3 regions of the Cytobacillus sp. IB215665 genome follow, and region 1 is predicted to be linked to each of the others. Evidence: riboswitches for the same ligand, from Rfam matches in the RefSeq annotation. Region 1 holds a riboswitch; each other region holds the start of a gene.

Region 1 (7,174 bases):
GCAAGGTAGTATTTACGTTTTTTTTACGATGAAATTTACAAAAGGTCGGGTTAACCCAACCTTTTTCCATAATATAGATAAGTATACATCTTCTCACCATCTAGTAATTGCAATTCATACTTTCCAGGGGATTGATCAACTGGAATAGAGACCATATCGTCGACAAGGTCATAGCGTAAAGTTTTTAATTTCTCTTTGATGTTATTAAGTTGAAAGTTTTGTCTATAAGACGGTTTGATTTCATTTTTTATATGATAGTTTTCATACGTCAAATATGCACCGATTAAATTACTTTCTTCTTTTAAATAAAGCTGTACTTCCTCTATTAAAAAGTTTTCATGTTGAAAGCTATGCTCTGAACTGCCTGTATCAATTAAAAAATCGACTGCTTCTTTTTTTAATGGAATATGTAGGAAATCAGAACAAATAAATAAGATGTTTTTCTGTTCTTCATAAGTTTCTAAAATACTTTTTAATACGTAATGTCGTTGGTAATCATGATCAACCGCAATATAGAGGCAATCTTTAGGCAAGGAGTTATAGATATGCCTTAATGAGAAACCAATTCCGGTACCAAGATGGAGCAGTATTTTATGCGTTAATTGTTCAAAATTAACCCTTTTATAAAACCAGTCAACAGCCTGATATAGATGATCTAAATATTTTTTATCTGTTTCCTTAATGTAATCTGATATAAAATAGTTGAATTCATTCATCATATGACTTGGACTTTTAACGTCGTGAGCATGATGAATGGTTTGTGGGGTGAAGAGAATTCCGTCTTTAATAAAGTGTTGATGCTCACAGTTACATTGAAGAACACCATGTAAGATTTGATTGTTAACGATGTCTCCATTTTTAATGCTTAAAGTAGCCCCGCATTTTTTACATTCTAAAAGTGGGAGCACTGATAAGCTCATACCCATTTTAAGCTGTTTAGGTTTATTCGTTGTATTTAAATGGGTAAGTTCATTTTGCAAATTTTGTCTCGTTTCTTCGTATTCGACTATTTTATGTTCTATCGTATGTAGCTTTTCTACAAAAATCTCTTTGTAAAATTCGTTATTTTCTAGTGCGGATAATTTGCCAAGTCTTTTATATTGAAAGATTGTTTTTATTTCACTTAACGAAAAGCCGAGGTTTTTTAAGTAAATAATATCCTTTACATCTCTGTGGCATTGTTCATCAAATTGATACTGTCCGGATGCTTTCTCAGGTGTTATTAAGCCAAGGTCTATGTAGTGTCTAGTTGTATTTATGCTTATTTTATTTTCTTTAGAAAATTTTCCTATTTTCATAGTTAGTCACCTTAACTTGTTTTATTAGAAATCAAATTAATATTTATTATATTATACACGTACTATTAGAAATTTCCTTTCACAAATATACATGCTATGAAAAAAGCTAGACTCATAATTTATTTTAGAATATACTGAATTATAACAACTGAATGATGAAATAAACAGGTGTTGTGCATAAGTAAAAGCTGTGTACAACTTAAAAGGGAAGTTCGGTGTAAAGCCGACGCGGTTCCCGCCACTGTAAGTCTGAGCAACCTGCATATGTGTCACTGTTTCGTAAAGAAATGGGAAGGCGCAGGAAGTGTTGAAGATAAGTCAGGAGACCTGCCTGTTTAAGTAACACGATTGTAACCTACGGGAATATAGGGAGGTGTTGTTAAGAATTAGTATGTAAACATATAGTTAATACTGACTTTTTCTGAGCACTCGATCCTTTATGGTTTGAGTGCTCTTTTTATTTTACATAAAGGCTCTTTCGGAATCTTCTAATTTTGTGTAGTAACCACGAGCAATATTCGTGTGTATATCAATATATTTAGAATCAGCCTTTATAAACATGGGGGAGAGCTTCACTGATGAAAAGAAAACATGCTTGGCTAATCGTAACAATTATTATTGGTTTGACTAGTTATTTTTGGCTGAATTCATTTCGGCCAGTATATGCGATGCACATAATGGAGGGCTTTCTGCCGGTTGGGTGGGCTATTTTTTGGTGGGTTTTAACGATTCCATTTTTGGCTGTTGGGATGTACTCCATCCGAAAAAAAGTGAAAGAAAACCCCGAGGTGAAGACGATGCTTGGGCTATCAGGGGCATTTGCATTTGTGTTGTCAGCATTAAAAATCCCTTCTGTAACTGGAAGTAGTTCACATCCGACTGGTGTTGGGCTAGGTACTGTGCTTTTTGGTCCAACAGTCATGAGTGTACTAGGGACGATTGTATTAATGTTTCAATCATTATTGCTCGCTCATGGCGGCATCACAACACTCGGTGCAAATGCATTTTCAATGGCTGTTGTAGGACCAATGGTTACATATTTTGTATTTAAAGCAGGCTTAAGAGTAAATTTCTCTTTTGCAGTCTCAGTTTTTTTAGCAGCAATGTTAGGAGATCTCAGTACTTATACTGTGACAGCTTTTCAATTGGCTCTGGCATTTCCGACTGAGGTTGGAGGGGTTGTAGCATCATTTATCAAATTTGCTGGGATTTTCTCTTTTACACAAATTCCTTTAGCAGTGAGTGAGGGACTATTAACTGTAGTAGTTATGAACTTGCTTGCAAAATACAATGTTCGAGAATTACAGCAATTAAATGTTCCAGTTAGTATGAGTTCAAAGAAGGCTTAGAACAACAAGGCAGCATTTTTTAGCAAAAGAGAACTAACTCAATCAATTATGCTACAGCCATTTTTCCAGTTTTTCGAAAGATTCTGATCGTATATGATTTTTTTCACTTCCATTTGAGTATCTGATGTGTATGAAATGCGAAGAAAAGATGTCCTGTACTAGTTAAATGCTTGCTTAGCTTTTATTACGAAAAGCAACTATTAATGCGAAAACAGCTATTTGAAACAAGGAGGTATGTTAATTAATGAAAAATCTGATTTTGATAGTGTTGGTCATCTTGTTGGCTATTGTTCCTTTAGTTATACAGCAGGATGCTGAATTTGGTGGGGCAGATGGACAAGCTGAAGAAGCGATTGGTGAAATAGCACCTAATTATGAGCCTTGGTTCAACGTATTATGGGAGCCACCAAGCGGTGAGATAGAAAGCTTGCTATTTTCCTTACAAGCGGCCATAGGTGCAATTATAATCGGCTATGTTATCGGCTATGGTAGAGCACGAAAAAAATTCTCCCCTGAATCTTCTAGTGAGGTGAAGCATGCTTCGGATTGACCAGCTTGCTTATTTGAATCAGCTACGACATGTTCACCCTATTGAGAAAGCAGTTTTCACATTTTTATTTTTGTTTTTCTGTCTTATTACAAAAAGTGAAGTTATTGCTGTTATAACTTTGTTAATCATGAGCATGGCAATAGTTTTCGGTGCGAAAATCTCAGTACGTGATTATATAAAACTACTTTTATTACCATCATTCTTTTTGCTTTCTAGTGTTATACCTATTCTTATTTCGATTGCACCGTATGACTACAAAGTAATTAATTCGTTATGGTCAATGACTATTGGTACGTGGCAGTTGTTTATAACTACAGATAATATATCAATCGTCACAAGCTTATTTTTTACCGTTTTGTCAACTGTAAGTTGCATGTATTTCTTAATATTATCTACGCCGCTTCATGATATTTTATGGCTTCTACAGAAAATGAAACTACCAACACTATTTATTGAACTCGTTGCATTCACATATCGATTTATTTTTGTACTTTTAGATAAAGCCCAAGAAGTCTATATCGCACAAGCTTCTAGACTTGGCTATCAACATTACCGTCTATCAATTTATTCTTTAGGTCAGCTAGTAGTAGGGGTGTTTGTAAAGTCTATGAAGTACGCAAAAGAACTACAAATAGCAGTAGATACACGTGGTGGACAAGATGGTAATTATGAAATTGAAAGCAGCTATAAATATCATCCACTGAACTGGGGGATCGTAGCGATATCAATGCTGACGCTTACATTCGTAGCATCAGCTATGTAAAAGGAGTTCTGTTTAATGAGTACACCAATTATAGAGCTTGAAAACATTACATACCAATATCCTGATGGGACTGATGCTATAAACAATATTTCTCTATCTATTGAACAAGGAAAGAAAATTGCTTTGTTAGGAAATAACGGGGCTGGAAAGTCAACATTGTTTTTACATTTCAATGGGATTTTACAACCGACGAGTGGTTCCATCTGTTTTCAAGGTGAAACGTTACGGTACAAGCGCAAAGAGATAAAGAGATTACGTCAACAGGTAGGGATTGTATATCAGGATTCTGACTCTCAATTATTCTCATCTAGTGTTTATCAAGATATAAAATATGGACCTAAAAATATGGGGCTTTCTGAGAGCGAAGTAGAGCTAGCTGTGGACAAGGCAATGATGTTAACGGAAACGACTGCATTAAAAGAAAAGCCACCTCATTTTTTAAGCATTGGCCAAAAAAAACGAGTTGCCATTGCGGGAATTGTGGCCATGGAGCCGAAGCTCATGGTATTAGATGAACCGACAGCAGGGCTAGATCCATACTATGCTAAGAAAATTATGAATGTATTACATGATATTCAAACAGAGAACAAAACAATGATTGTGTCTACACATGATGTGAATTTAGCTTATGAATGGGCTGATGAGATCATTGTAATGAATGAAGGGAGGATCATAGCTCAAGACAAACCTGATCAAGTATTTCGAGACGATGCGATTTTACAAAAAAGTCACTTAGAGAAACCGTGGATCATTGATGTCTTCGAACAGTTAAGAGTGAAAGATCGATTTAATTCATGCACCATTCCAAAAACAAAAAATGAAATAATGAAGCTTTTAGCAGAAATATAGAACTTTACATCTTTATTGAAGGGAGAGGATGAAATTGACGACATGGAATTTACAAGGGACGAAACACCACGTGTTGATATGTAATGGTTCAAGCTGCATGAGAAAAGGTGGTGAAGAAGCTACAGTAGCTATTCGTGAAGAAATTGAAAGGCTAGGTCTCGATTCAACTGTTCATACGACAAGAACGAGGTGTAATGGTAGATGTAAGGATGCGTGTGTAGCAATCGTCTATCCAGAGGGTACGTGGTACGAGAAGGTTACACCAGAACTAGGTCGCCAGATTGTTTCCGAACACCTTGCACAAGGAAAGCCCCTTACACATGCGATGAGCTATACAACAACAAATACGGGGATGCAGTTACAAGGTGATCGTCCACTTGGGATTTCGAAAGAAAAAGCAGTGGTAAATAAGTAAATGAATAAGGAGGGGTTAGCTTGAAGGGAAAATTACTCATTGTCGGTTTCGGGCCAGGTAGTGAAAAGCATATAACTAACAGGGCCAAGGAAGCCATCGCTGAAAGTGATTGTGTTATTGGTTATAAAACATATGTAGATCTCATTTTAGATCTTATAACAGATCAAGAAATAGTAAGTACAGGCATGTCAGAAGAAGTAAGTCGTGCACAAGCAGCGGTTAAGTTAGCGGAAGAAGGAAAATATGTGGCTGTAATATCAAGCGGAGATGCTGGAGTATATGGCATGGCTGGCTTAGTATACGAGGTGTTAATTGAAAAAGGGTGGTCAGAACTTGAGGGAGTTGAGGTAGAGGTTGTTCCAGGGATTTCTGCAATTAATTCATGCGCTTCGTTGTTAGGTGCTCCTGTTATGCATGATGCTTGTACGATTAGCTTAAGTGATCATTTGACTCCTTGGGAGCTTATCGAAAGAAGAATTGAAGCAGCCGGCCAGGCTGATTTCGTCATCGCTCTTTACAATCCAAAGAGTGGGAAGCGAACGAGACAAATTGTTGTAGCGCAACAAATTCTATTAAAATATCGTTCTCCAGACACACCAGTTGGTTTAGTAAAAAGTGCATATAGAGATCGACAGCATGTCGTTATGACGACTTTACAGGATATGCTTGATCACGATATTGGTATGTTAACAACTGTGATTATTGGGAATTCCACTACGTTTATGTATGATAACAAAATGATTACGCCAAGAGGTTATCAAAGAAAATACACATTGCAAACACAAGAGCAGAAGTTGAAACCACATGAACGGCTAAAAAGAGAGAACGAGCCTTGGGCATTGCACGGAGGTAAGGAAGAGTCTCCTTCAGCTTTAGATATGGCAAATAAGGCAATTGCTATGGTTGATCAAGACAAAGGGGTAACGAATGAGAGGTCAACATATGCAGGAACAAATATTGAGTCAATTTTTGAAGTAGCTGTCAGTCCAGGTGTCGTTAACAAAAAGTTTACGCCGCAGCAAATGCTTGTTCTTGCAGATGTCGTTGGTGATAAAGGAACGATGGAGTATACAATTAATCACCAGATTTTACTTCATATTCCTACTACAAGCCCTGAAACAGTCACAAATAAACTAACGGATGTTGGCTTTTTACTAGCACCGGTTGGTGATGTAGCGACTATGAAGGCATGTGATTTTTGTGATGGAGAGAAATTTGACTCCATATCGCAGGCTGAGGAAATACAAGCATTAATAGGTGGTATTGATGTTCCAAAGGAGCTTCATATCGGTTTTAACGGCTGTGCGATGGCTTGCTATGGTGCAGTGAATGATGATATTGGCATCGTATTTCGCAAAGGAAAATTCGACCTCTTTCTCGGGGCGAAAACCGTTGGTAGAACTGCTCATGCTGGACAGCTAGTCGCAGAAGGGATTGAACCTGAACGTCTGGTTCCATTAATACAAAATATCGTAGGAGAGTATAAGGAGAAGGGGCATCCGAACGAGCGCTTTCATAAATATTATAAACGTGTAAAGGAAATACAAGGTTACCAGTATAAAGATGTGTCACCAAATCTATCAATTGAACCGGTACCATGTGCTGATTAAAAGGAGGATTATCAATGAAGGCAGTGTTATTTGTTGGTCATGGAAGTAGAGATCCAGAAGGAAATGAACAAGTATTAAAGTTTATAGAAAATATGAAACCTAGTATAGATGATAGTTTATTAGTAGAAGCGTGTTTTTTAGAGTTTGAGTTACCAAATATACTTCAAGGGCTGGAAGCTTGTGTGAACAAAGGGGCGTCGCATATTGTTGTCATTCCAATAATGCTACTTCCTGCGGGCCATTCAAAGATTCATATCCCTGCAGCAATTGATGAGGCAAAAGAGAAGTATCCTCATATTGATTTTACATACGGTAGGCCGATAGGTGTTCATGATTTAGC
Region 2 (7,174 bases), on a different contig from region 1:
AAAATATAAATATTTCCATAGAAGAAATGAGCTCACATGTTACACTTCCTAAGAATAAGTACCTTACTATATATACTCTGGAGTTGAACCTATTGGAATTAGCCTTACCATAAAACCTCATGCTCCAGATGCTTATTTTGTTGCAAAAGAGGCTTTTAGCAAAGAAGCTTTTAACATTCTAAACCTGTTTAAGAAACTAGGATTTACATACGAAAGTATTGATATAGCATCTTTTTTAGCTGATGGTAATACATTCTATTCTATTTCAATTGAAGACCCTAATGAATTAAATAGCTTAGAAACTTTAATTGCCCAAACTAAAGAAATTGTTGGTAAAAAATAAAAATTTCCTTTCCAATCTTCACTATCGTACAACTAACACTTTTGTTTATTCTGTACATATTGAACAACATCTAGGTGCATTTATACTTTAATGAGAAACGGTAATGTATTTTTGATTCTGCTACTAATTAAGCTTTGGGGTCATACGTACTCACAAGGATTTTAGGTCATTTAAGAAGCTAATAGTTCTCTAAACAAAAAGCATCTCTATTGATTGAGATGCTTTTTTTGACGTGGTTTAATTAAATAATCTTCAATATCCATACCCTTAATGTATGGTACTAGTACTTTCCGATAGTATATTCATTCAGTTATATTCCATTTTGAATGCCCCTCTAAAAGGTTGTGTGGGTAAGATGTTTAAAAAAAATGCAAAAATTCCACTCTGAAATACCCCTTAAGTCTCTAGAAACCATTCATAAAGCTTTCATTTTTTACAAATCATCAAAACCATTCACATCGGATGCTTTTGTATATTGACGAGATTTTTGTTCAAAAAAATCTGTTTTACCTAAATCGACTTCTTGGTAAGCGATAATCCACCGCAATGGATTTTTTATCGGTGCATGAGGAAAAACACTTCTACCATACCCCAATTGATGGCAACGTTTATTGGCCATATATTGAATGTATTGCTCCAATTCCTCAAATACAATTCCATCCATTTTATTACCTATTATTTCACGTCCCCATTCAATTTCTAATTCTGCTGCCTTCCGGAACGCAGTAATTGCATACTGCTCTAGTTCTGGGGTGTTATACTCTGGATTTTCCTTTAAAACTTCTTTATATATTTTTTCAAATAAGCCTACATGAATTTGTTCATCTCTATTTATATAATTAATCATCGTTGATGTTGCAACCATTTTTTGATTGCGTGCTAAATTATAAAAGAAAGCAAAGCCACTATAGAAAAACAAGCCTTCTAAAATAACATCATATATAATCGAGTGCAAAAAGTTTTCAATGGATGGCTGTCTAGTAAAATCTTTATATCCATTCGTGATAAAGTCATTACGTTTTCGTAATGTATTTTCTGTACGCCAATATTCAAACACTTCATCCTGAATTTTTTTTGGTACAATGCTTGATAAAACATAGGAATACGAGTGATTGTGAACGACCTCTTGCTGAGCCAGCATAATCATAAGTGCATTGACAGAAGAATCTGTAATATAGTCAGCAACCTTACTTGCATAGTCAGATTGAACGCTATCTAAAAGAGCTAATAATCCAATGATTTTTAAAAACGCTTCTTGCTCAACTTGAGAGAGCTGTGGAAATTGTTTTATATCCTTGCCCATATTAATTTCAAACGGTGTCCAAAAGTTTGCTAACATTACTTTGTATTTTGGGTATGCCCAAGGAAAACGGACGTCATCCCAGTTTAATATATTTGAACTTGCCCCGTTGATCATACTTGTCGAACAGTTAGGTGCTTGTGTATCCATAAGCTCTCGTTTTGCAATTGTAATCATCAATATCCCCCTCTTCTAGCTATGACAGCTATCGCAATCTTCAATGTTTGCAGTCGATGTTGACCGTACATAATAGGTTGTTTTTAATTCGTTTTGCCAAGCAAGTGTATGAAGCTCCAATAATTCTTTTGCCTTTATGTCATTCCGAACGTAAATATTAAATGAAATCGATTGGTCGATATGACGCTGTCGTTTCGCATTTTGCATAATACTCCACTTTTGGTCAATAGTATAAACTGACTTGTAATACCAATTTGTATGAGGTGTTAAATCTGGAGCAGTAACTGGTATTTTATAATTCTTTTTCTCTTCAGAGTATTCTTTTCTAAATATCGGGTCAATACTTGCTGTAGACCCTGCAATGATCGAAGTTGATGAATTAGGTGCTACTGCAAGCAAATAGCCGTTACGAATACCGTGCTTCTTAACATTTCCTTTTAACTCAATCCATTGCTTTGAATGATATCTTCTGTATTCGAAATATTCTCCTGATTCCCAATCTGATCCATAAAATGCAGGATAGGGTGTTTTTTCCTTCGCCAACTCCATGCTAGCTTGAATCGTTTCGTATCCAATTTGTTCATACAGTTCATCACAATAAGCGACAGCTTCTTCACTTTCCCACGCTATACCTTTTAATGCTAATAAATGGTGCCACCCAAATGTACCTAACCCAATCCCTCTATATTTTTCATTTGTTATTTCAGCTTGTAATACAGGAATTGCATTTAAATCTATTACATTATCAAGCATACGAACTTGTATTTTTATTAACCGGTTAAGGACATCATCCTGAACTGCTTTAGCTAAAGAGATTGATGATAAATTACAAACGACAAAATCGCCAGGCTCTTTCACAGTAATGATTTGTCCATCATCTACCTTTTGTTCAACAACAACTGTAGGACTCATATTTTGCATAATTTCTGTACACAGATTACTACAATATATCATTCCTTTATGTCTGTTTGGGTTTGCTCTATTTGCTGTATCTCGATAGAACATATATGGTGTTCCTGTTTCTAACTGTGAAATCATAATAGCCTTGAAAATGTCTATCGCCGCTACAGCTTCTTTTGAAAGGTTCGGATTGTTGACACATTCCCAATATTTATCTCGGAAAGACCCTTTGCCAAGCTCTTCATCAAAATAATCCTCTAATGAAAAACCCATTATTTTCCTTACTTCGTGTGGGTCAAAAAGATACCATTCACCTCGTTCTTCAACAACCTCCATAAATACATCAGGTATACACACTCCAGTAAATAAATCATGTGTACGCAACCTTTCATCTCCGTTGTTTAATCTCGTATCAAGAAACGACAATATATCCTTATGCCATACATCTAAATAAACTGAAATCGCTCCTTGCCTTTGACCAAGCTGGTCAACAGACACCGCCGTATTATTTAACTGCTTCATCCAAGGTATAACCCCTGATGAAACACCTTTAAAACCCTTTATGTCACTACCTCTCGCTCTAATTTTCCCTAAATAAACACCTATCCCTCCACCATTTTTAGATAAATTCGCGATATCTGTATTCGAATCATATATTCCTTGCAAGCTATCATCAACTGTATCTATAAAACAACTTGATAACTGACCATAGCTTTTTCCAGCGTTAGCAAGTGTTGGCGTTGCAACCGTCATATACAAATTTGAAAGTGCCCAATACGATTCCTTAATAAGTGCTAATCTCTTTTCCTTATTTTCGTTCATCATCAATGTCATTGCAATGATGAGAAATCGCTCTTGTGGTAACTCAAATACTTCTCCTAGATGAGACTTTGCCAAATAGCGATCTGATAATGTTAATAAACCGATATATGTAAAATGTTGATCCCGCTCAGGTACGATAATGTCTGCTAATAAATCAATTTCTTCTCTTGAATATTGTGCCAGTAATTTCGGACTATAAATTCCCATCTCTGTCAGCTTTAATAGCAATTGATAAAATGAGCCATAGTGGTAACCTGACTGCTCACCTCTATTTTTAGCCGCTTTTTGATAAAGCGAATCTAGGTATATATTTGCAGCAAAGAAAGTCCAATCAGGTTCTAACGCTGTAATTCTTTCCAATGCTGATAATATTAACACGTTAGTTAGTTGGTCATTATGCCATTCATCTTTATTCTCAAATGCTAGCATTAATTTCTCTCGATATTCATCAAATGATAAATGAGGAAATCTATCAGCTATTTTTTGAACATAATCTAAAACCATCTCAGACGTACTACCAGCCAACTGCTCATATTCAACTAATACTTTTTGCATTCTTTCCATCCCCTTTTAATAAAAAATGCGAATGAACCTCGTCTACCTCCAACAAGCATTGAAATCATTTTACATGCTAGAAAAATGTGAAGTGACTCGATGGGTTAGAAGGCAGAGCTAGGCTTTGTTCATCCTAACAAATATAAAAAAGCTCATCCTTAGTAAGATGAGCGAACAGAACGATGGATATGTAAAAGAGAGAATTATCACCCTTTTAGGAATAATCATTCAAAAAATGTTTGAATGATTTTCTTCTCCTCGTCCTATTCTCCCAACTCCCGAAGAAAATAGTACTTCATAAAAAAGGCAGGTCTCCTGACTTGTGCTTCGCTTTACTTTAAGCCCTTCCCATGAAATCGTACTTCACAGTGGTTTCGCTTATTTCATCAGCACTTACAGTTGCGGGTACAGTTTTGGATTTTCACCAAATTCCCTATAAAGAGATGTTCTATATTTTCCGAACATCATATACGTCGATTTTCGACACCTTTTTTACTAGATAACAAAATATTGTATTATCAACTTAATTATACTACTAAATATTGAATTTCAATTTAAATTATAATAGGTTTTGACATTTCTTGCAATAAAAATAGATTGAACTACACGCCGCTTAATATTTTTATGTGTTGTTTACTCTTTATAAAAACTTTCCGTCAAATAGCTCTTAAACTGTCTTTTTTTGATTATTGAAGGTGCGAATTCAAGACAAATAAAAAAGAGATTGATAATAGTATTCAAGCCCCCCCATTGTTTGGTTAATAAGCAAACTCAGAAGACTCTTTAATTAAATTGCCATCTCCATCATAAAAAGAAAACAACCAATTTTCACCCATTTCTGTGTTATCAACCATATTTAACAAGAACAAATTATTTTCTACTGAAGACTTTCTTGTAATCCTTTCTGATGGCAAAGTGTTCATCTTAGGTAAATCATAACTAACACTTATTTCTTTTACATTTTTAGGCATATTCACTATTCCATACAGATATTTCTCACCAGTGTCTGAGTTTGTTAAGAAATAGTGTGTAAAGAAATAGTCTGTAAGAAATCCAGTAAGGTTAGCATCAGATAAACCAATTGATGATGAGTTTTCCTTGTTGATTTTAAAGTGTCCTAATTGTTTTTTGTAAGTGTTTCTCTATCTTTTGTACGATATTTGAAAACAAGTACTTTGTCCTTTGTAGCGTTAAAAACATCTAATACCTCTCATAAACTATTATTTCGGTTAATTGCCTTTATTATTGTTCGATATGCCCAATCCATAATAAAGAGATTAACATCACTGATGCAAAAATCATTAAGATTTTTTTTCGACATCAAATTCACCAACCTATTTTTTAATCACTCAAAATATTTTATACCTCGTTAACCAACTCTGTTCCTTTTACTCAATACCCATTATTTCGAATATTCAGTTCTAAGGAAATCCCTTGTTAATGAACCTACCCCTAAAAAAATACGCTAATCTGTACATCAGATTAGCGCTGTTATGTTCAAGACTTAATTTCATGATTTCCTTCAAAGTCACAATAACTACCTTCCGTTGTTGCTCTAATTAAAAATTACCTTTTATACAATTGCTTTAATTCATTTAGTACGAAAGTTTCACGTTTCAACCAGCTATTTTTCTCAAACTGATTCATAAGACTTTCATTTTTTTTAAGTGCTTCTTCTATGGAAACCCATCTTGGTTTGAATTCAAGTACAGACTCATATTCATCCAGTTGTTGAGAGATGTATTCTTTATTTGTCAATTCACACAGATAATAATGTGAAGTCATTTGGAATAATTTATCTTTAATGTATTCGTCCATATTTCGTTCAATTACCGTTCCAACTTTTTCTTTAACGACACAGTTCGTGTATCCAGTTTCTTCTCTCACTTCACGGACTAGTGTTTCATAATGGCTCTCATTCTCTTCCACTCCACCTCCTGGAAACTTATAGTCCCCTCTATTTGAATGAACTAGTAAAATATGATTTTTCGAAATAATTATGGCCCTAATTGCTTCTCTGTAAATGATCCCGTTATATGTTCTATTATTGTGCAACTCTAGTATTTTGTTAAAATTCAAATTTCCACCTCATTACTTGATTTCAGACTATTCCCATTTAACTTCAGAGCAATTATTTCAAATGTTCAGTACTTAGGCAATCCTTTTCACAGAATATAGCACTCTAATGAAAAAGACACTAAACTTTTATTTCAGATTAGTGCCTCCGCTGAATAGATTAAATGATAGGTACATCTGTTTAACGATTAGGCATCGTAAAAAAACAATTTAATTTAAAAGAAATAATCTATATGCAATAAGTCGTGTATACTTCTCGGTTATTAATTTACTTAACAAGGCGTTCAAAATATTATGTTAAAATATGTTAAGGGGGTGCATATGAAAAAATCAAAGGGAAAGAGATATTTAAGTTTTATCATATTAATTCTAACAGTTGCTCTAACAGGTTGTTCTTTAAGCCCAGATTTCGATACGTATGAAGGACATTCTTTAAGAATAGCAGTGGTTGGAGAACCACCAGCTGTAAAAGAGCTACAAGTTATATTTACAGAAGTTTCATCCGATGAAATGACAAGTGAAGAACTGAAGTCTTATGATGCAGTCTTTATTAGAGAGGATAACCTTTCAGAGGCTTCTGAAAGCCAATATGCAGACGTTTACTTAAATTCAAAAATTCCATTTTTCTTTATCGGAACTGATAATTATATTCCTTTTACTGAAAAAGATTTAAAGTACGACAAGACTTCAAATTGGACTGCTGGTAATAGTTATTCTGTTGGTGTTCTCACATCACAAGAAGAAGACACATTAAAAAAATGGGAATATGGTTTATATAATGATAAAAAGACTGATGAACATATTGAAGAAATGTATTCAAGAATTTTCAAGACAATTAGTTTATTAAATCAATAATAAAAAATGAGCATAACGAATATGCTCATTTTTTTACTGCGATTTTTGTTGTTAATTAAGTTACTAATTTGCAACCTAATTGAATATCTTTTTTTACTGTTATTTATAATTTTGTACATCTGAACCGAACTCTTTACTATTTAATT
Region 3 (7,174 bases), on a different contig from region 1:
CAAAGTCATGGCTTTAAGTTAGATGTCTATGAAAAAGACTCTGAAAAAGAAGTTTTTGAAGATGCGTTAGCGAAAATTGGCGATGGGGTGTTAGCAAAAAACTATCAAACTGATGTTACGTTATATGAACGTGTCGGTGATTTTATTCCAGGTGCGGAACCGGAGCTCAAAAAAATCAAGGATTTTGCAATCCGCGTGAATGAACCTCTAAAATATGACCATTATGCATTATACCAGGCAGACTTTAAATTAAATGAGTTTCGTGAAATGTCTTTTAAATTAGTAGAGAAAGAAAATGAGGATGTAAGCCTGGGTGAATTAACGATAGACCTTCATAATCCCCAGGAAGAGTATGATTTAGGTGAAGGTTATCAAGTAAAGTTATTGAAATACTTTCCGGATTACTATTTAAATAGTAATGGTGAACCTGATACAAAATTAAAAATTCCTAATAATCCTGCTTTTGTATTTGAAATGTATACACCTGATACTCCAGAGGGTGAAAGAAGCTTTGTTGCAATACGACAAAATATTGAGCCTAATGGAGATAATAAATATAAGGTGGCTTTTTCAGGAATTGAAACGGTAAATGTCTCAGGGCTAACTGTAAGGCGTGATTTCTCATTAGCTATTATAGCCATAGGTGGAGCAATATTTATGATCGGTGTTATCCAAGGTATGTACTGGAATCATCGTCGGATTTGGTTCAAGCGTGAAGGGGATTTGATTTATATTGCAGGACATACGAATAAAAATTGGTTTAGTTTGAAAAAGGACATTACATCAATTATCGAGGGTACTCAGCTCGTTATGCCAGTTGATCAAGTAGAAGATCGTAAGAAGCAGGCAAAGGGGGATTAATATGGCAGAATTAAGTAGTAATTTACTATATATTGCTTTTTTATTATATTTAATTGCAACAGTTTTTTTTGGAGGGACGATAGGCAACAAACGCAGTGATAATAAAAAAAACCGTTGGGCACAAATTGGGATTATTATTACGATCTTAGGGTTTGTGTCACAGCTTGGTTATTTTATTTTGAGGTGGATTGTAGCTGGACATGCGCCAGTCAGTAACTTATTCGAATTTACTACGTTTTTTGGAATGATGTTAGTCGGTGCATTCATTTTTATCTATATTATTTATAAAGCTAGTGTACTCGGTTTGTTTACACTACCAATAGCTATGCTAGTTATTGCATATGCTAGTATGTTTCCAACCGATATTTCTCCTTTAATTCCTGCGTTACAAAGTGACTGGTTATACATACATGTTATTACTGTATCAGCAGGTCAAGCAATTCTTGCAGTAAGTTTTGCTGCTGGGTTAATTTATTTACTTAGATCAGTAGATCAATCGAAGAAAAGTAAACGTACTTTTTGGCTTGAATTAATATTGTATAGTTTAGTAAGTACAATAGGTTTTATTACCATTACTAGTGGGTTTAAGGTTTTAGATTATGAAGCGACATTCTCATATGTTGACAAAAGTGAACAGCCACTTGAGGTTACTTATCAACTTCCAGCTTTAGTTGGACCATATCAAGGGGAGCTTCTTACAGCTGAACGCTTTGAGCCATTAATAAGTATGCCTGCCGTAATCGATGCACAAAAATTAAATACATTACTATTATCATTAATAACAGGATTAATTATATACGGCATATTGAGGTTAATACTCCGGAAAAGAATTGGTGCTGCATTGCAGCCTATTGTGAAAAATGTTAACTTAGATCTAGTGGATGAGATAGGTTACCGTGCAGTAACTATTGGGTTTCCAATTTTCACATTAGGCGGGCTAATCTTTGCGATGATTTGGGCGCAAATAGCGTGGAATCGTTTTTGGGGATGGGATCCAAAAGAGGTATGGGCGCTTATTACGTGGCTCTTTTATGCAGCCTTTTTACATTTAAGACTTTCTAAAGGGTGGCACGGTGAAAAATCAGCATGGTTAGCGGTAATTGGTTTTGCCATTATTATGTTTAATCTAGTTGCTGTTAACTTAGTCATTGCAGGATTACATTCATACGCATAATCATAAAGACACATACGCATAAACCTATACGTTAACAATTTCAACTATTAACATTGTCTGAGGAGGACGAGACATATGGAAAGAGAAATTAAGATATTAGTTGTTGATGATGAAGAACGTATTCGACGACTATTAAGGATGTATTTGGAGCGTGAAGATTACGTAATTGAAGAAGCAGACAACGGTAATGATGGTTTACTTAAAGCTCTTGAAAATGACTATGACCTCATTCTTTTAGATTTAATGATGCCTGGGAAGGATGGCATTGAAGTATGTAGAGAACTTAGAGAGAAAAAGGCGACACCTACAATTATGCTAACTGCAAAAGGTGAAGAAGTAAATCGTGTACAAGGGTTTGAAGTTGGGACAGATGATTATATCGTTAAACCATTTAGCCCGAGAGAGGTTGTACTTAGAGTCAAGGCATTATTAAGAAGATCTTCACCGACTTCTTATTTACAAACTGAAACAACTACAAAAGATGTAATTGTATTCCCTCATTTATCAATCGATAATGATGCACATCGTGTATCTGCGGATGGGAAAGAGGTCAGTCTTACACCTAAGGAGTATGAGCTTCTTTATTTTCTTGCCAAGGCTCCTGATAAAGTGTTTGATAGAGAGCAATTATTAAAAGAAGTTTGGCACTATGAATTTTTTGGTGACTTACGTACTGTTGATACACACGTAAAACGTCTACGTGAAAAACTGAATCGTGTTTCTGAAGAAGCAGCAAAAATGATCGTAACTGTTTGGGGTGTGGGTTACAAGTTTGAGGTAACCAATGAATGAAACTTTGGCGAAGTGTAGTAGGGAAATTATGGTTTACCATTTTGCTATTAGTTTCATTCGTATTATCAATTCTAACCGTCCTTTTACTCCAGTTTTTTGAAAATTATCATGTCAATGAGGCAAAGAATGATTTAACAAAAACAGCAACCAAAATAGCCTCGATTATGGAAGAATATGATGATAAACAATTAGCACGGAATATTTCATGGGAATTAATTGATGAGATGACGAAGGTCATTATTGTATATGATAAAGAAAATTATTGGTATTCACCTGATAGTAATGTACTAGAAAACCTACCAATATCATCGATCTTTAATGATAAACAACTAGCTAGGGTGTTTACAAACAGGGAAGTAATAAGCGAAAAGAAATACTTACATGAAATCACAGCTCCAGTAGATAAAAACAGCCAATTGTTTTTAGTTGCTGCACCTTTAAAAGTTTCTAACGAAGAAAATGGCGCAGTAATTATATATCAGTCATTAAGGGCTGTTGAAGAGACATCGCACCAAACAACTAAACTAATACTTTTAGCTGCGGGAGTCGCAATTGTTTTAACGACAATATTTGCTTTTTTCTTGTCAACTAGAATAACTTCTCCACTGCTTAAAATGAGAGAAGCAGCGTTCGAAGTGGCAAAGGGGAAATTTGATACGAAGGTACCGATTTTAACGAATGATGAAATTGGTGATTTAGCTACTGCTTTTAATCAGATGGAGCGACAATTAAAATATAATATGAACGCGTTAAGTCAAGAAAAAGAGCAGTTATCTAGCATTTTAAGCAGTATGGTTGATGGTGTAATTACATTTAATAAAGATGGCTCGATCTTAGTTTCAAACCCACCTTCTGAGCAATTTTTGCAAGCATGGTATTATGAGCAAGGTAATTTAGAGAAGCCTACGGAAGAGCTACCATCAGAGGTTCGAGAATTGTTTAAACAAGTTGTTTCTTTTGAGAAAGAACAGACGATAGAAATCACATTACAAGGTAGGAATTGGGTTATCGTCATGAGTCCATTATACGATAATAAATTTGTCAGAGGAGCTGTCGCAGTACTTCGAGATATGACTGAAGAACGAAGGTTAGACAAGCTACGAGAAGATTTTATTGCGAATGTTTCCCATGAATTAAGAACACCAATTTCTATGTTACAAGGATATAGTGAAGCGATCATTGATGATATTGCTAGTAGCGATCAAGAAAAGAAAGATATCGCAAAAGTAATATATGATGAATCTTTACGTATGGGTAGGCTAGTGAATGAACTGTTGGATTTAGCTAGGATGGAAGCTGGTCATTTAAATTTGCATTTAGAAGAGATAGATATTCAGCCTTACATTCAAAGAATAATTCGCAAATTTCAAGGATTGGCACAGGATAAGTTAATTACATTGGATGTGCATATTAACGTAATACATAAAACAATTATGTTTGATCCTGATAGGATTGAACAAGTATTAACAAATCTGATTGATAATGCAATACGTTATACTGATGAGCAGGGAACTGTTGTTGTACAAGTAAATTCTATAAAAGATGGTTTGAAAATTGACGTCAAAGACTCTGGGGCAGGAATTCCTGAGGAGGACTTACCATTTGTCTTTGAACGCTTCTATAAAGCAGATAAAGCTCGAACGCGAGGACGTTCAGGTACTGGTCTTGGCTTAGCCATTGCAAAGAATTTGATAGAGGCACACGATGGAAACATCTTTGTTCATAGTAAAATTGATGAAGGAACTACATTTTCATTCTTTATACCACAATAATAAAATGCGCAATTATGTCATGTTAAGTTTTTGCCAAGCAGTCAGATTATTCTTGTCAATATATTAATAATCGGGTATTATGAAAAAGAATTTTTAAAAAGGCTCATTTCGTATATGGAGATACGATTGTTAATAAATTAGAATGATAGAAGTGGTATTTTAAGCAATCAGCTTTATACTTACCGTCTTTGCATGAGTAACAATAATCAATGCGTAGACAGCCTAAAAAATAAATAGTGCTAGGTGTCTTTTCTTATATACTACATAGGATATCAAGAGAATTTTAAAACATTCTCATAAAGACTTAAAAGGGAATTCTAGTGTGAATCTAGAACTGCCCCCGCAACTGTATTTGTGGACGAAATGATATTACCACTGTATGGAATAATAATATTATACATATTGTTAGCCATATGGGAAGGATCAAAGTAGGATGAAGCATGAGTCAGTAGACCTGCCAAGCACTATATACGTTTTCAATTCTTCGGGGATTGAGTATTGAGACGGTCGAGTAGTGTATTTATTAATAACAATACATTTATGATGCCGTCTAACAGCTCATCCAATTCGGATGGGCTTATTTCTATTTAGGCTTATTTCTTAAACATTATTGTTTCCTTACCAACAGAGGATAAAATCATTCTCATCGTTGTATAGAAGAAAAGATGCCACGAAACTCTAGTTGTGAACATGTATATTTCCTAATACGAAAAACAACAATCAATGCGAAAACAGCCATATTACAAAAGAAGGAGAAAAAAAGATGTTAAACATTAAAAAGTACTTCCCCACTGTCTTTTTCGTTATTTTATCATTCATTTTATTAGTAGGTTGCGGTCAAACTGAGGTAAATAATAATGCTGCCTCTACAAACGGAGAGCAGGAAACTAAAGTTGATGATAAAGCAGAGTCTACAAACGGAGAACAGGAAACTAAAGTTGATGATAAAGCAGAGTCTAGCTTTCCAGTAACAATTACGGATGGATTAGGTAATGAAGTGACAATAGAAGAAGAGCCACAAGCAATTGTGTCGATAATTCCTAGTAATACAGAAATAGCTTTTGCGTTAGGTTTAGGTGATAAAATGGTTGGTGTTGGTGATTGGGCTAATTATCCACCAGAAGTAGCCGAGATAGAAAGGGTTGGAGGAGCAAAATTTAATGTTGAAAAGATAATTTCATTAAACCCAGACGTCGTTCTTGCCCATGCCTCAAGTGCCCATAGCTCTACTGAAGGTCTTCAACAACTACGAGATGCTGGTATAAACGTGGTCGTTGTTAACGATGCATCATCATTTCAAGCAGTATATGACTCAATTAAAATGATTGGCACTGTTACAGGAACAGAAGAAAATGCAGACAAGATCATAAGTGATATGACAGAAAAATTGAATCTTATTAAAGACAAATCAGCAGAAATTAAAGAAGCTGATCAAAAGGTAGTTTGGATAGAGGTAGATGCTCAATTATATACAACTGGAAAAGGTACTTTTATGCATGAAATGCTCGAAGCGATTGGAGCAATAAATGCTGCTGGTGATCAAGAAGGTTGGCCACAATTTACTGAGGAAGATGCGGTATTACTTAATCCAGATGTTATTGTTATTACATATGGGTATTATGTTGAAAATGCAGTAGAACAAGTATTAAATCGAGATGCTTGGCAAGAGGTACCAGCAGTTAAGGATAAGCTCGTATTCGATATTAACTCGGATTTAGTAACAATCTCTGGTCCACGTTTAATTGAAGGAGTAGAAGAACTTGCAAAAGCTGTCTATCCTGACATTTATCAATAAAAGCCGTGTTCTACCATATATTATTACTGTATGTTTTGTAATATTTTCAATTTTGTTAGGGGTTTCGATAGGGACGTTATCGATTCCCTTTTCTACTATTTTAAACGTTATTTTTTATAGTGTTTTTCATTTAGGATCAATAGAGACGCTTGATACAGCAGTAGTTAATATTATTATGGCAATACGCTTACCCCGAGTGATCCTAGCTTTTATAGTTGGATCTTCTCTAGCGATTGCAGGGGCTGCATTTCAAGGGTTGTTAAAAAACCCATTAGCAGACCCTTATACACTCGGAGTATCTTCTGGAGCATCAGTTGGAGCAGTAATTGTGCTTTTTTTTGGTATACATATCCCTTTTATAGGGAAATTTACTTTACCGATATTTAGTATTTCTTTTGCCTTTCTATCTCTCATACTCGTATTAGTGTTTGCCCGGGCGGTTGAGAAATCCATTTCTGTGGAAACGATCATTTTAACTGGTATTATATTTAGCTCATTTTTAGGGTCTATTATTTCTTTAATGATTGCACTTACTGGTGAAGAATTAAGACAAATCATTAACTGGTTATTAGGTAGTGTAGCGATGAGGGGGTGGGATTATATTAAGATTATTCTACCTTTTTATATGGTAGGCACTGTATTACTACTCGTTAATGGAAGAGAGTTAAATGCATTCTCATTTGGTGAAGAATCAGCTAAAGTTTTAGGGGTTAATGTGGCAAAACGAAAAATGACCATTTTGGCAGCTTCTTCACTATTAACAGGTGCAGCTGTTGCCGT

What was found. A riboswitch is a leader RNA that binds a small molecule or an ion and turns the genes downstream of it on or off. The one in region 1 is predicted to bind cobalamin.
Region 2: it holds a riboswitch for cobalamin, as region 1 does, so the genes downstream of both, SLH52_RS10785 (ribonucleoside-diphosphate reductase subunit alpha) here and SLH52_RS19280 (energy-coupling factor ABC transporter permease) in region 1, are expected to answer to the same signal.
Region 3: it holds a riboswitch for cobalamin, as region 1 does, so the genes downstream of both, SLH52_RS06425 (ABC transporter substrate-binding protein) here and SLH52_RS19280 (energy-coupling factor ABC transporter permease) in region 1, are expected to answer to the same signal.

Annotation. Positions count from the first base shown of each region.
Region 1 covers NZ_JAXBME010000020.1:7,033-14,206, forward strand. The annotation lists gene SLH52_RS19275 (MerR family transcriptional regulator) at 51-1,298, opposite strand; cobalamin riboswitch at 1,448-1,648, shown strand; gene SLH52_RS19280 (energy-coupling factor ABC transporter permease) at 1,877-2,647, shown strand; gene SLH52_RS19285 (energy-coupling factor ABC transporter substrate-binding protein) at 2,892-3,197, shown strand; gene cbiQ (cobalt ECF transporter T component CbiQ) at 3,184-3,960, shown strand; gene SLH52_RS19295 (energy-coupling factor ABC transporter ATP-binding protein) at 3,976-4,809, shown strand; gene SLH52_RS19300 ((2Fe-2S) ferredoxin domain-containing protein) at 4,844-5,224, shown strand; gene cobJ (precorrin-3B C(17)-methyltransferase) at 5,245-6,834, shown strand; gene SLH52_RS19310 (sirohydrochlorin chelatase) at 6,849-7,174, shown strand, end outside.
Region 2 covers NZ_JAXBME010000006.1:198,958-206,131, reverse strand. The annotation lists gene SLH52_RS10790 (ribonucleotide-diphosphate reductase subunit beta) at 777-1,820, opposite strand; gene SLH52_RS10785 (ribonucleoside-diphosphate reductase subunit alpha) at 1,836-4,046, opposite strand; cobalamin riboswitch at 4,385-4,603, opposite strand; gene SLH52_RS10780 (hypothetical protein) at 4,856-5,068, opposite strand; gene SLH52_RS10775 (NUDIX hydrolase) at 5,664-6,176, opposite strand; gene SLH52_RS10770 (hypothetical protein) at 6,495-7,028, shown strand.
Region 3 covers NZ_JAXBME010000004.1:33,015-40,188, forward strand. The annotation lists gene SLH52_RS06405 (cytochrome c biogenesis protein ResB) at 1-861, shown strand, start outside; gene ccsB (c-type cytochrome biogenesis protein CcsB) at 863-2,035, shown strand; gene SLH52_RS06415 (response regulator) at 2,111-2,827, shown strand; gene SLH52_RS06420 (ATP-binding protein) at 2,824-4,599, shown strand; cobalamin riboswitch at 4,849-5,076, shown strand; gene SLH52_RS06425 (ABC transporter substrate-binding protein) at 5,363-6,394, shown strand; gene SLH52_RS06430 (iron ABC transporter permease) at 6,360-7,174, shown strand, end outside.